DNA from 2 places in the Abiotrophia sp. genome. Region 1 is predicted to be linked to the other one. Evidence: predicted binding sites of a transcription regulator. Region 1 holds the regulator's gene; the other holds the start of a gene.
What was found. Region 1 encodes HrcA, which represses chaperone genes, less so after heat shock. Its sites were predicted from a motif close to TTAGCACTCNNNNNNNNNGAGTGCTAA; they were not measured.

Region 1 (6,654 bases):
CAACCAGTCGGGGATTATCTGGCCGCCTTGGACCAGGAAATGGCTGCCTACGAGTTAGATCAGACGCAGCCCCTAGATACCCTCTATATTGGGGGTGGGACCCCAAGTTGCTTGTCTCTGTCAGAGTTGGATTACTTGTTAGCCTCTATTCACCGGCGCTTGCCCCTGACGGACAAGACCGAATTTTCTTTTGAGATTAACCCGGGTGAACTTAGTCTAGAAAAATGTCGTCTGCTCAAAGACCAGGGGGTTAACCGTATCAGTATGGGGGTCCAGACCTTCAATGACCGACTACTCCGTAAAATCGGACGTAATCATCGGGAAAAGCAAATCTACCAGTCCATTGACTGGTTTCGCCAGGTAGGCTTTGAAAATCTCAGTATTGATTTGATTTTTCGTTTACCAGAACAGACTTTAGCGGACTTCGATGAGAGTTTGACCAAGGCCTTATCTTTGGATTTGCCTCATTATTCCCTCTATTCTCTGATTATTGAGAATCAGACGGTCTTCCAGCAACTCATGCGCCAGGGTAAGTTGCCCCTGCCTAGCGAAGATGTTGATGCTGACATGTTTCAATTGGCTATTAACCGACTCAAGGAAGCCGGCATCCACCAGTACGAAGTCTCCAACTTCGCCAAACCAGGCTATGAATCGCAACACAATCTAGGTTACTGGCGTTATACGCCTTACTATGGCTTTGGTGCGGGTGCCCATGGTTTCTTAGATGGGACGCGTTATTACAATCACGGGCCCGTTCACCATTACCTTAAACAATTAAGAGCGGGAAATAAGCCTATTATTGATGCTAGTCCCTTGGACTTAGTTGATCAGATGGAAGAATTTCTCTTCTTGGCCTTGCGGACCACGCAAGGGGTCTGCCTAACAGACTTCCAAACACGTTTTGGCTATCGGGCGGAAGTCTTGTTTGCTGATTTCTTCAGACAGCAAGCTGAGCGTGGTCTTTTAATAGAAGAAAGTGACCGCATTTATTTAACAACAAGGGGCCTTTTCCTAGCTGATCTAGTCTTTCGGGATTTGATCGGTTGGCTCAAGGAAAGGCCGCAAATAATGAATAAGGAGGATTAATTGATGAATCGTAAATTTTTGAAGAATTTCTTTTTAGTAGTTTTAGGGAGTTTAATCTTTGCCTATGCCATTAATTTGCTACTGGTGCCTAACCATATGGGGGAGGGTGGCGTGACCGGGGTCACATTACTACTCAAGTATACGCTAGGTTGGGATAACGCTATTACTTACTGGATCATCAACGTGGTCCTCTTAATTATTGGGTGGCGTTATCTAGAGCGGGAAACCCTCTATCTGACCATTGTATCGGTTATGTGTATTTCCGTCTTCCAAAAGATTCTGCCTTCCACAGGCTTTATTCCCGAAAATTCCATGATTATTCCTCTTATGGCGGGTGCTATGATTGGGGTAGGGCTTGGTTTGGTTTTCCTAGGCGGCGGGACTACCGCTGGGGCTGACATTATCGTGATGATTCTCAATAAATATTTTGGGATTAACACCTCTGCTGGTTTCCTCATGATTGATACGGTCGTCGTACTTTCAACTTCCTTTGTTATCGGCTTAGAGAAGACGGTCTTAACCTTAGCCATGTTGGTTGTCTTTACCCGCATCATGAACTTTATCTTAGAAGGTTTCAACCCTAAGAAGTCCGTTACCATTATCTCTAAGGATTCGGATAAAGTGGCTCAGGCTATTTCCCAACGCATTCAACGCGGGATTACCATCCTCAAAGGGCAAGGTTACTACACCCGCAATGACAAAGATGTCCTCTTCATTGTGGTTAGCCGTAACCAGCTCCTACCTCTGCAACGGACAGTGCTTGAGATTGATCCAACTGCCTTTATGATTATCTCCAATGTCCAACAAGTACATGGGGAAGGTTTCTCCTTCTATCTAGATGCTGAGACTGGTCAACAGATTCCTCATCGCTAAAAAGCTTATAAACTCGCGCTTTTAACCAGTGCGAGTTTTTATTCTAGGTAAAATTAGCACTCTAATAAAAAGAGTGCTAAAATTTATGCTCAAAAGGGTTGACAAGGGGTAAAATAGGGTGTATACTAGCATTAGCACTTGAGGTAAAAGAGTGCTAAAAAAAGAGGTGAGAACAATGTTAACAGCTAGGCAACAACAAATTTTACAGTTGATTGTGCAGCTGTATGGCCAGTATGAAGAACCGATTGGGTCTAAGACCCTGCTTCAGAAGAGTCTATTGGATGTCTCACCGGCAACCGTACGAAACGATATGTTGGCACTTGAGCGCATTGGCTATCTCAAGAAGGCTCATTCTTCTAGTGGACGGATTCCATCCTTTGATGGTTACCGCTACTATGTAGATCGACTGATCGAGGATCAAGCAGATATTCAAATGGCTAAGCAAGATAGTGAGGTAATTCAATCTATCTTCCGTGATCGCCATTTTGACGCTATGCAGCACGCCCAATTGGCGGCTGATATCTTGGTCTCCTTGACTGGCTATACGGCCGTCGTTTTGGGAGAATTCAAGGAACAGTATCATTTAAGTGAGTTCCGCTTGATACAACTCAGCGAGAGTCGGATTGTCGCCATTGTCTTGACTGACAAGGGAAGCGTTGAAAGTGATCTAGTAGATTTACCACGATCCTTAAGTCGAGAGGACTTGGGTCGTTTGACTCAAGCCATCAACCAAGAAATTGTTGGCTTACCCTTACTAGAAGCACAGCAACGACTTAAATTGACCTTGCCACTCTTGATGCAGCGCTTAGTTGGCTTCCAAGTCGACTTTTCGTCAGTTATCACCAAATTAATGCGCCATTTGAAGGGGCGTAGTTACTATGTCAGTGGTAAGAATAACTTATTCGATTCAGTAGAAGTGTCAGATTACAAGCGACTCTTCAACCTAATCGATGGGTCAGCAGAAATGTTCCAGCTACTCGAAGCCAAGCAAGGCTTAGCAGTTGAACTGGGATTGGGAGGCCTAGCAGACGTCAGTCTAGTGACCTCATCCTATCAGTATCAAGCACAACAGGTCATCATCGGCCTAGTTGGTCCCGCTACTATGCCTTATCAGCGTGTACTGGGCTTGATGCATCACATCACGCATGAACTGGCCCATTATTAAGTAGCCACACCCAGAATTACCAAACCCTTAAAGGAGGCGATTACGTGTCAAAAACAGAAAAAGAAGTACTCAAGCAAGACATGCCTGTTCAAGATGAAATGCTTGATAAGATTCAAGACAGTGCTGATCAAGAAGAGGTTGAAGTTGATCAATCAAGCGACAGCCTAGATCAAGCCATTGAGGAAGCGGAAGACCAAGTCGGTCAGTTAGAGGCTGAAAAAGAAGCTTTATCCGACCAACTCTTACGTCTACAGGCGGAAATCCAGAACATGCGACGCATTAACCAACGTGAACGCCAAGATGCAGCCAAATATCGCTCGCAAAGCTTGGCCAGCCATCTCTTAGATGTAGCTGATAACTTGGAACGCGCCTTGGCAACCCCAGCTGAGTCTGAAGATGCCAAAGCCATCCATAAGGGCATCGAGATGGTTTACAAGCAGTTCCAACAAGCCTTTGAAAAAGAAGGCATTAGCGTCATTGACCCATTGAACCAAGCCTTTGACCCTAATTTCCATCAGGCCGTTAGCATGATGCCAGCAGGCGAGGGTCAGGAAGCTGATACAGTCATCAATGTCTTACAAAAAGGCTACTTGTTACAAGACCGGGTTTTAAGACCCGCGATGGTCATTGTCGCTCAGTAACAATTTAATGAATATTCCAGACTAAAAAATCAAACTAAAAGAAAAGAGGAAACTATTATGGCAAAAATTATTGGTATTGACTTAGGGACTACAAACTCTGCCGTATCTGTCTTAGAAGGCGGCGAAGCAAAAATTATCCCAAACCCAGAAGGTAACCGTACAACTCCATCTGTTGTGGCTTTCAAAAATGGTGAAATCCAAGTAGGGGAAGTAGCTAAGCGTCAAGCCGTTACCAACCCATCAACCGTAAGCTCTATCAAACGTCACATGGGTGATGGTAGCTACAAGGTCCACATGGATGGTAAAGACTACACACCACAAGAAATCTCTGCTATGATTCTGCAATACTTGAAGTCTTATGCAGAAGACTACTTAGGTGAGAAAGTCGACAAAGCGGTTATCACGGTACCTGCTTACTTCAACGATGCACAACGTCAAGCAACCAAAGATGCTGGTAAAATCGCTGGTTTAGAAGTTGAACGTATTGTCAACGAACCAACAGCCGCTGCTTTGGCCTATGGTTTAGACAAGACTGACAAAGAAGAAAAAGTCCTGGTCTTCGACTTAGGGGGCGGTACCTTCGACGTATCTATTCTTGAATTAGGTGATGGCGTCTTCGATGTATTGTCAACTTCAGGGGACAACCACTTAGGTGGGGACGACTTCGACCAAAAGATTATGGACTACTTAGTTGCTGAATTTAAGAAAGAACATGGTGTAGACCTTTCTAAAGATAAGATGGCCCTCCAACGTCTCAAAGACGCTGCAGAAAAAGCTAAGAAGGACTTATCTGGTGTGTCTACTACCCAAATCAGCTTACCATTTATCACTGCGTCAGCTGAAGGCCCACTTCACTTGGAATTGACCTTGACTCGTGCTAAGTTCGAAGAATTAACACACGATTTAGTAGAACGTACTAAACAACCTGTTCGTCAAGCCCTCAAAGATGCTGGCTTAACTCAATCCGATATCGACGAAGTAATCTTGGTTGGTGGTTCTACTCGTATTCCAGCCGTTGTAGAAGCAGTTCGTAAGGAAACTGGCAAAGAACCTAACAAATCTGTTAACCCTGACGAAGTAGTGGCTATGGGTGCTGCTATTCAAGGTGGTGTTATCTCCGGTGACGTGAAAGACATCGTCCTCTTAGACGTAACACCATTGTCATTAGGGATTGAAACCATGGGTGGCGTCTTCACTAAGTTGATTGACCGCAACACGACCATCCCAACTAGCAAGTCACAAGTCTTCTCAACAGCAGCTGACAACCAACCTGCGGTAGACGTACACGTCCTTCAAGGGGAACGTCAAATGGCGGCTGATAACAAGACCCTCGGTCGCTTCCAATTGACCGATATTCCACCTGCACCACGTGGTATCCCACAAATCGAGGTTACCTTTGACATCGACAAGAACGGGATCGTTAACGTAAGTGCTAAGGACTTAGGGACTGGTAAAGAACAAACAATCACTATCAAGTCTAGCTCAGGTCTAACTGACGAAGAAATCGACCGCATGGTCAAAGACGCGGAAGCTAACGCTGAAGCCGACAAGAAACGTCGTGAAGAAGCTGACCTCCGCAACGAAGTAGATCAATTAGTCTTCCAAACTGACAAAGTTTTAGCTGACCTTAAAGACAAGGTTTCTGAAGAAGAAGTTAAAAAGGCTGAAGCAGCTCGTGACGAACTCAAGGCAGCCATCGAGGCCAATGATTTAGATCAAATGAAGGCTAAACGTGACGCCCTCAATGAAATCGTCCAAAACTTAACCGTTAAACTCTATGAGCAAGCCGCGGCCCAAGCTCAAGCAGCTCAAGGCGATGCGCAAGCTCAAGCTGATACAAGTGCCGCTGGCGATGACGTTGTAGACGCTGAGTTCGAAGAAATCGACTAATTTGAGAGGTAAGGACCAACGCCAGAGCTTGTCTTTGGCGTTTCCTTTCTAATTTAACTGTGTCATAAGCCCTAGGGCTTGAATAAAGGAGTGGGAAAATGGCAGATAAACGTGATTACTACGACGTCCTAGGGGTCTCTCGAGATGCTAGTGACGCCGAAATCAAGAAAGCCTATCGTAAACTATCCAAACAATATCATCCAGACATTAACAAAGAAGCAGACGCAGCCGATAAATTTAAAGAAATTACCGAAGCTTACGAGGTCCTAAGTGACACTGATAAGCGCTCTATGTACGACCAATATGGTCACGCAGCCACCGACGGCTCCTATGGTGCCGGTGGTTTCGGTGGTGGCGGTTTTGGCGGCTTCAGCGGTGGAGGATTTAGTGGCTTTGAAGATATCTTCGAGTCCTTCTTCGGTGGCGGAATGGGGGGTGCTGGTTCTGCAAGAGCCAATGCAGCCCGTCGGGGTGATGACCTCCAATACCGGGTTAAACTCAAATTCGAGGAAGCCATTTTTGGTAAGGAAGTCACCATCACCTATAATCGTAAGCAAGAATGTCATACCTGTCATGGTTCAGGTGCCAAGGAAGGAACTGAGCCGGTGACCTGTCACAAGTGTCATGGTTCTGGGGTTATCAACGTTCAGCGTAATACCCCATTTGGCGCCATGATGTCTCAGGCAACCTGTGATGTCTGTCGCGGGACGGGTAAAGAAATCAAGGAAAAATGTACGACCTGCCACGGTGCTGGAACAGAAACCCAACAGCATTCGGTCAAAGTCACGGTCCCTGCAGGGGTAGAGGACAACCAACAAATGCGAGTATCTGGTCAAGGTGAAGCCGGAACCAATGGCGGACCTTACGGCGACCTCTATGTGGTCTTCCAGGTCGAGGAGAGTGATATCTTTGAACGTGAAGGTACCGAAATCTTCTACGAACTGCCTATCAGCTTTAGCCAGGCAGCCCTAGGGGATGAAGTCAAGGTGCCAACTGTTC
Region 2 (6,654 bases), on a different contig from region 1:
GACATCAGTTGCGGCGTTATAACCTACACCTTTTTCAGAGCGGCGGAGGGTGTCCACAATGACAGAGCCTTCTTTACCAGCGTTAGCTGCAATCTGACGAACTGGTTCTTCCAAAGCACGAGCTACAATCTTAACCCCAGTTGCTTCGTCGCCTTCAGCTTCTACTGCTGCCACGATTTCTTGAACGTTAACCAAGGCAGTACCCCCACCAGGCACGATTCCTTCTTCCACGGCCGCACGGGTCGCGTTGAGGGCGTCTTCGATGCGGAGTTTGCGTTCTTTTTGCTCAGTTTCAGTGGCTGCCCCTACTTTAATAACGGCTACCCCGCCTGACAATTTAGCTAAACGTTCTTGGAGTTTTTCCTTGTCGAAGCTTGAGGTGCTTTCTTCTGCTTGGGCACGAATGACCGCAATACGGTCTGCGATGGCTTGCTTGTTGCCTGCCCCTTCTACGATAGTGGTAGAGTCCTTAGTTACCGTTACTTTACCGGCATGACCTAAATGTTCTACAGTCGCATCCTTAAGTTCAAAACCTAATTCTTCTGAAACAACGGTTGCCCCAGTCAAGACTGCGATGTCTTCCAACATGGCCTTACGACGGTCCCCAAAGCCAGGCGCCTTAACGGCCACTACGTTTAAGGTCCCACGCAACTTGTTGAGGACTAAGGTTGGCAAGGCTTCACCGTCTACATCTTCCGCAATAATAAGGAGCGGACGACCAGATTGCATAATGCCTTCCAAGAGTGGCAAAACATCTTGGATGTTGGTAATCTTGCGGTCGGTCACGAAGATAACAGGATTTTCCAATTCAGCAACCATTTTCTCATTATCGGTTACCATGTATTGAGAGAGATAACCCCGATCAAATTGCATCCCTTCGACTACTGATAATTCCGTCTCGATAGACTTAGATTCTTCAATGGTGATGACACCGTCGTTGCCGACACGTTCCATAGCGTCTGCAATCAAGTCACCAATGGCTGGGTCGCCAGAAGAGACTGCGGCTACTTGGGCAATGGCTTCTTTGGATAAGACTGGTTGAGATAAGGCTTGCAAAGCTTCAACTGCTGCCTTAGTAGCCTTGTCAATCCCGCGACGGATGCCAACTGGGTTAGCCCCAGCCGTCACGTTCTTCATCCCTTCATTAGCAATGGCTTGGGTCAAGACAGTTGCAGTCGTGGTCCCGTCACCCGCTACATCATTGGTCTTGCTAGCCACTTCCAGCACCAATTGCGCCCCCATGTTTTCGAAGCGGTCTTCTAATTCGATTTCACGTGCGATGGTTACCCCATCATTGGTAATCAAAGGGGAGCCAAAGGTCTTGTCTAAGACCACATTACGGCCCTTAGGCCCTAAGGTTGTTTTCACTGTGTTTGCTAAAATATCTACTCCGCGCAAGAGAGCTGCGCGAGCGTCTTCTGAGAATTTCAATTCTTTTGCCATCAAGAGTCACTCCTTTTCTATTCTCTGCCTTGTGCTTAGCCTAAAACGGCCAAGACATGGTCTAATTCAATTACTAAATATTCTTGGCCGTCTTGCTTAACGGTCACACCTGCATAAGATTCAAAGACAACGCGGTCGCCGACTGCGACTTCGCCAGCGCTTGCTACTTCCTTGCTGATTGCTAGGACCGTCCCGGTCTCTTGTTTTTCTTGGGCGGCGCTAGATAAAATCAAGCCTCCAACGCTTTTTTCTTCTGCTGGGGCTACTTCAATCACGAGTCGTTTGCCTAATGGTTTTAACATGGGATTTCCTCCATTCATTCTGAAACTTAGCACTCAAACACCTCAAGTGCTAACCACTCTTTTATAATAGTCTAAAATAGTCAAAAAAGCAAGTGATAGGCACTTGCTTTTTAAAACTTATGATTTAATTTTTAGATAGCCATCTTCTGAGCGATAAGAAGCTAAGGCTTCCCAAACTGCCACTGGACAAGTCACAATGAAGAGGAAGATATAGCCAGTCTGTAACCACATGACCGCAACGTCACTGAGGCCATGGACCAAGACGGTCACAATCATGGCGGTTACTAGCCCAATCTCATCTTGAACTTCTGGTTTAAACCAGAGGGCCACCCGCTCACGGAAGTAGCCAACCGTCCCAATCAAGTAGATTGCCGTCCCATAGAGACCATAAGAAGAGAGGAACTCTAGGAAAATCTGATGGGCGTGAGGTTGTCCCTTACCACCATAGAGATAGAAGAAACTGAAGTAGGACATCGGTCCCCGCCCTGTTAAAGGATAATCGGTGAAGATGCCCCAAGCCGCCCGCCAAATCATTTCCCGCTCTTCTAAGCTATGAGAGAAGGAAGCCGAGGTAAAGCGCGCCAAGAGTTCCGGGAAGAAGAAGACCAGACAGGCCCCTGCTAACCCTATCCCCCCTAGCCACAGGACCAGGCGCCGATTAATGAAGAAAACAAAGGTGATGGTTCCCACTACCAGGGCCGGCAAAGCCATGCGGGAGGCTGTCAGCAAGATGCCGACCACATTCAAGACCATGCTGAGACCATACCAAACCTTGGCCTTCTTAGTGCCTGCCTTGACAAAGAGGTAGGCCCCCACCAAGAGGGCAAAAATACAGAAGAGCCCATAATAGTTGGCATTAAAGAGGGTTGACATGGCCCGGTGTTGGGGGTTAGGATCCCGCACAATATAGTCCAGGGGAAGACCATGACTAGCAATAAAGACTTGGTAGTGATAGATAGCATAGAGGCTAGTTCCGATACTACCCAAGCCAATGATATTGAGCATTTTTATCAGTAGGTCTGGTGTTACAAAACTACGATAAATCCGAAAGAAGGTCCAAACCAGGATAAAGCCAATGGCTGCCCAGATGCCGTACTGGTTGCGGTTGGCAAAGGCTATGATAAAGCTAAAAATCGTGCCCGCACCGAACCAGCCCGTTCCTAGGGCAATCTTCCATAAACGTCGACGGTACTTCCAGAAAATCAAGCCCACGGCTATTACCGCCGCTGGCACACTAATATAAAAAGGAAAAAGAATTAAGATACTTACATAAGTCATAATGAGTGCAGGCTGGGACATAAAATCACGCAAGGTGGGTCTTGTCGCCTGCTTGCTTTCAGTAGTTTCCATATAAGCTACTCCTCGTTGATCAGGGTCAATTATTACCTTCTTATTTTACCCTATTTGGCCGGAAATTTCCAATCATCCTATAAGCAAAGTCTGTCTTTAGCATGGTCTCTTCCAGTTGCATCTGCACCCTATCTATCAATCTATCTATTGATAGATAGGGTATGAGCCAGCAAATTTACGTGCTCTATCAGACACAAGTTGTGCTTGGCTTGCCTGTGATAAAAGCCAAAAGGCTAGATTCTGCCTGGTCCCTAAGGACGGCAGGCAGGATCTAGCCCTTTTCTATTTATTCAATACCTATTAGTTAAGACGGCTCTTGTTCGCGACATCCTCGCTTAAGAGGCGGACAAAGTCGTCATAGCTGTAGCTTTCTGACTTGGCTGAACCGTAGTGGCGGACGTTCACTGTGCCTTCAGACACTTCTTGGTCCCCAATAACAATTTGGTATGGAATCTTAGCGGTTTGAGCGGAACGAATCTTATAACCCAACTTCTCATTACGTAAGTCCATATCCACACGGAAACCTTTGGCCTTCAAGTCTTCATAGATTTCTTGAACGCGGTCGCTGTGAGCCTCAAGGCTAACTGGCAAGAGGGCCACTTGAACGGGCGCCAACCAAGTTGGAAAGGCTCCCTTGTACTCTTCAATTAAGTAAGCCACAAAACGTTCCATGGTAGACACAACCCCACGGTGGATGACTACTGGACGGTGGTTATCTTGACCATCTTCCCCAACATAAGTCAGGTCGAAGCGTTCTGGCAAGAGGAAGTCTAATTGAATGGTAGACATGGTTTCTTCCAAGCCAATGGCAGTCTTGAACTGGATGTCCAATTTAGGACCGTAGAAAGCTGCTTCCCCGATAGCTTCGAAGTAGTCTAAGCCCAACTCATCCATGGCTTCCTTAAGCATGGCTTGCGCCTTTTCCCACATCGCATCGTCATCAAAGTATTTCTCTTTGTTTTCTGGGTCACGGTAGCTGAGACGGAAGCGGTAGTCAGTGATGCCAAAGTCATGGTAAACGGCCTTAATCAAGTCTAGCACGCGGATGAATTCTTCCTTGATTTGGTCAGGACGCACGAAGATATGAGCGTCGTTCAGGGTCATTTCACGAACCCGTTGCAAACCAGATAAGGCCCCTGATTTCTCATAACGGTGCATCATCCCTAATTCCGCAATCCGGATTGGTAATTCGCGGTAGGAATGAATGTCGTTCTTATAAATCATCATGTGGTGTGGGCAGTTCATTGGCCGCAAGACTAGCATTTCGCCGTCGCCCATGTCCATTGGTGGGAACATGTCGTCCTTGTAGTGAGCCCAGTGGCCAGATGTTTGATAGAGGTCTACCTTGGCCATGATTGGGGTATAAACGTGGTCATAGCCTAAGCTGATTTCCTTGTCCATGATATAACGTTCGATTACGCGACGGATGGTTGCGCCTTTTGGTAACCAGAATGGTAAACCGGAGCCTACTTCCTTAGATACCATGAAGATACCCAGTTCTTTCCCTAATTTACGGTGGTCACGTTCCTTCGCTTCTTGGCGTAGACGCAAGAATTCATCTAGGTCAGCTTGCTTGAAGAAGGCCGTCCCGTAAACCCGTTGCATCATCTTGTTGTCAGAGTTACCACGCCAGTAAGCCCCAGCCAAGCTAAGCAACTTGAAGACCTTAATCTTGCCTGTTGATGGCACATGGATCCCACGGCAGAGGTCAGTAAAGTCTTCTTGTTGGTAGACGCTAATGACTTCATCTTCTGGTAGGTCGGTAATCAATTCGACCTTATAAGGGTCGTGCTTGAAGAGTTCCAAGGCTTCAGCGCGAGACACTTCCCGTCTTACAATTGGGTAGTTCTGGCTGATGATTTTCTTCATTTCCTTCTCAACTGCAGGTAGGTCGTCTTCAGTTAATTGAACTTCCTTGTCAGTATCGTAGTAGAAACCTGATTCAATAGCAGGCCCCACCCCAAAATGAATACCAGGATAGAGGCGAGTTAAGGCATGAGCCATCAAGTGCGCGGTTGAGTGGCGCATGATTTCTAAGGCTTCCGGGCTCTTGTCAGTGATAATTTCAATGGTCCCGTCAGCTTCCAAAGGCCGATCGTGGTCCACTAATTGACCTTGGAATTTACCGGCTAGGGTTGCCTTGGCTAAAGAAGAGCCGATGCTAGCGGCAACTTGATCGACGGTGACGCCCTTGTCATAGTGACGGACACTGCCGTCTGGAAAAGTTAAGGCGATTTGTGACATAATAGTTCCTCCTCATTGGTTAATAGTGCTTGGTCGACAGTCTTAATCATTGGAAATAAAAAATCCCATTGACTCTGGTCTTGCGACACAGAGTCAATGGGACGTTGATAACGTGGTTCCACCCAAATTTGCTTCTGCCACTGGCAAAAGCCTCTTGGTGCTGGTAACGGGAGCGACCGTCTTGACTTAACAGGCGAGTGATTGCCCTTAGGCCAAGAATCAGTGAAGAGGTAAGCAACTATAGCGCCAGGATGTTGCACCAACCCATCCCTCTCTTGTCAACGCGACTAGCCACTCATGGCTTCACTCTCGATTAAGATTCTAGATATGTTATACCACTTTTGCTTGAAGAATTCAAGCCCTAATCCTGGCCAGCCTGCCAATCTTGGGCATAGGTCTGGTAGAAAGCTACCTTAAGCGCGATAAAGCGACTCAGGTCATTCAAGAGTTGGAAGAGTCGGGCCCGATTTTCGAACTCCTGCCGGCTGACTGGCAAGGGTCGCTCCCGATAATAAGCTAGCAAGGCCTGGATATCGGCCATCAGATAGGTACCTGGATTGGCCGTCTCTAGCTGGCTAGCCGTCAGATAGAAAATACCGGCCAAGACCTTGCTTTCTTCACTCTCTAAAAAGCAGTCAGGCAAGGTGGTCATCATTTGCTCCAAAAGCTGGGCCTGAGCCTGACGCATCTCGACATAGTGGACATCATAATTGGTTTGTCTGAAGAGTCGGTTATCTCGCTCAGCCAAGACCGTGGTCAGGGCTGCTTCTAGTTCTTGATTAAGGGTCTCTATGGCAGCTAAGTCCGCGCCCCGTCTGGCCTGGGGCTGGCGCAAGGAATCATGAATAGTCAAGAGCAGCTGGCGTAGCTGGTCTTCGATACGCGCTCTGTGGGCCATAATCAGGTCTTCTTTGGAAGGCATATAGCTATTAAAGGCTAGGGCCAGCCCTGCCCCAATAGCAAAGAGCCCCACTTGATTGAGCCAATAAGAGACTGCTAGCGACTGCCAACCTAAGAGTTGGGTAACTAGGACCGTGCTAGCCACTAGACCCGACATGAGCTGGAGCCGATAGCTGAGGGGCACATAGATGACCAGGAAGAGGGCTAGGCTCATCAAATTAAAGCCCAGACCAGCAAAGAGCAACCAAGCCAGAGCCAAGGCCAATACCATGGACACTAATCGCTCCTGAGCCAATTTGAGCGTAGTCCGACGTGTATCCGACAAGCTCAAGAGGGCAATGACCCCCGCTGTCATCGGATTCAAGAGTCCCAGCGCCTGAGCGGTCAGCGACGCCGCTAAGACAGCTAGGGTATA

Region 2: a site for HrcA is predicted at 1,772-1,798, ahead of ACO53F_RS05255 (co-chaperone GroES). Genes of this name have one in related genera too.

The regions. Positions count from the first base shown of each region.
Region 1 covers NZ_DBHIRJ010000003.1:13,463-20,116, reverse strand. The annotation lists gene hemW (radical SAM family heme chaperone HemW) at 1-1,086, shown strand, start outside; gene ACO53F_RS02790 (YitT family protein) at 1,090-1,959, shown strand; gene hrcA (heat-inducible transcriptional repressor HrcA) at 2,135-3,124, shown strand; gene grpE (nucleotide exchange factor GrpE) at 3,169-3,765, shown strand; gene dnaK (molecular chaperone DnaK) at 3,823-5,655, shown strand; gene dnaJ (molecular chaperone DnaJ) at 5,754-6,654, shown strand, end outside.
Region 2 covers NZ_DBHIRJ010000005.1:99,795-106,448, reverse strand. The annotation lists gene groL (chaperonin GroEL) at 1-1,443, opposite strand, end outside; gene ACO53F_RS05255 (co-chaperone GroES) at 1,479-1,745, opposite strand; gene ACO53F_RS05250 (O-antigen ligase family protein) at 1,863-3,095, opposite strand; gene thrS (threonine--tRNA ligase) at 3,396-5,339, opposite strand; gene ACO53F_RS05240 (aromatic acid exporter family protein) at 5,701-6,654, opposite strand, start outside.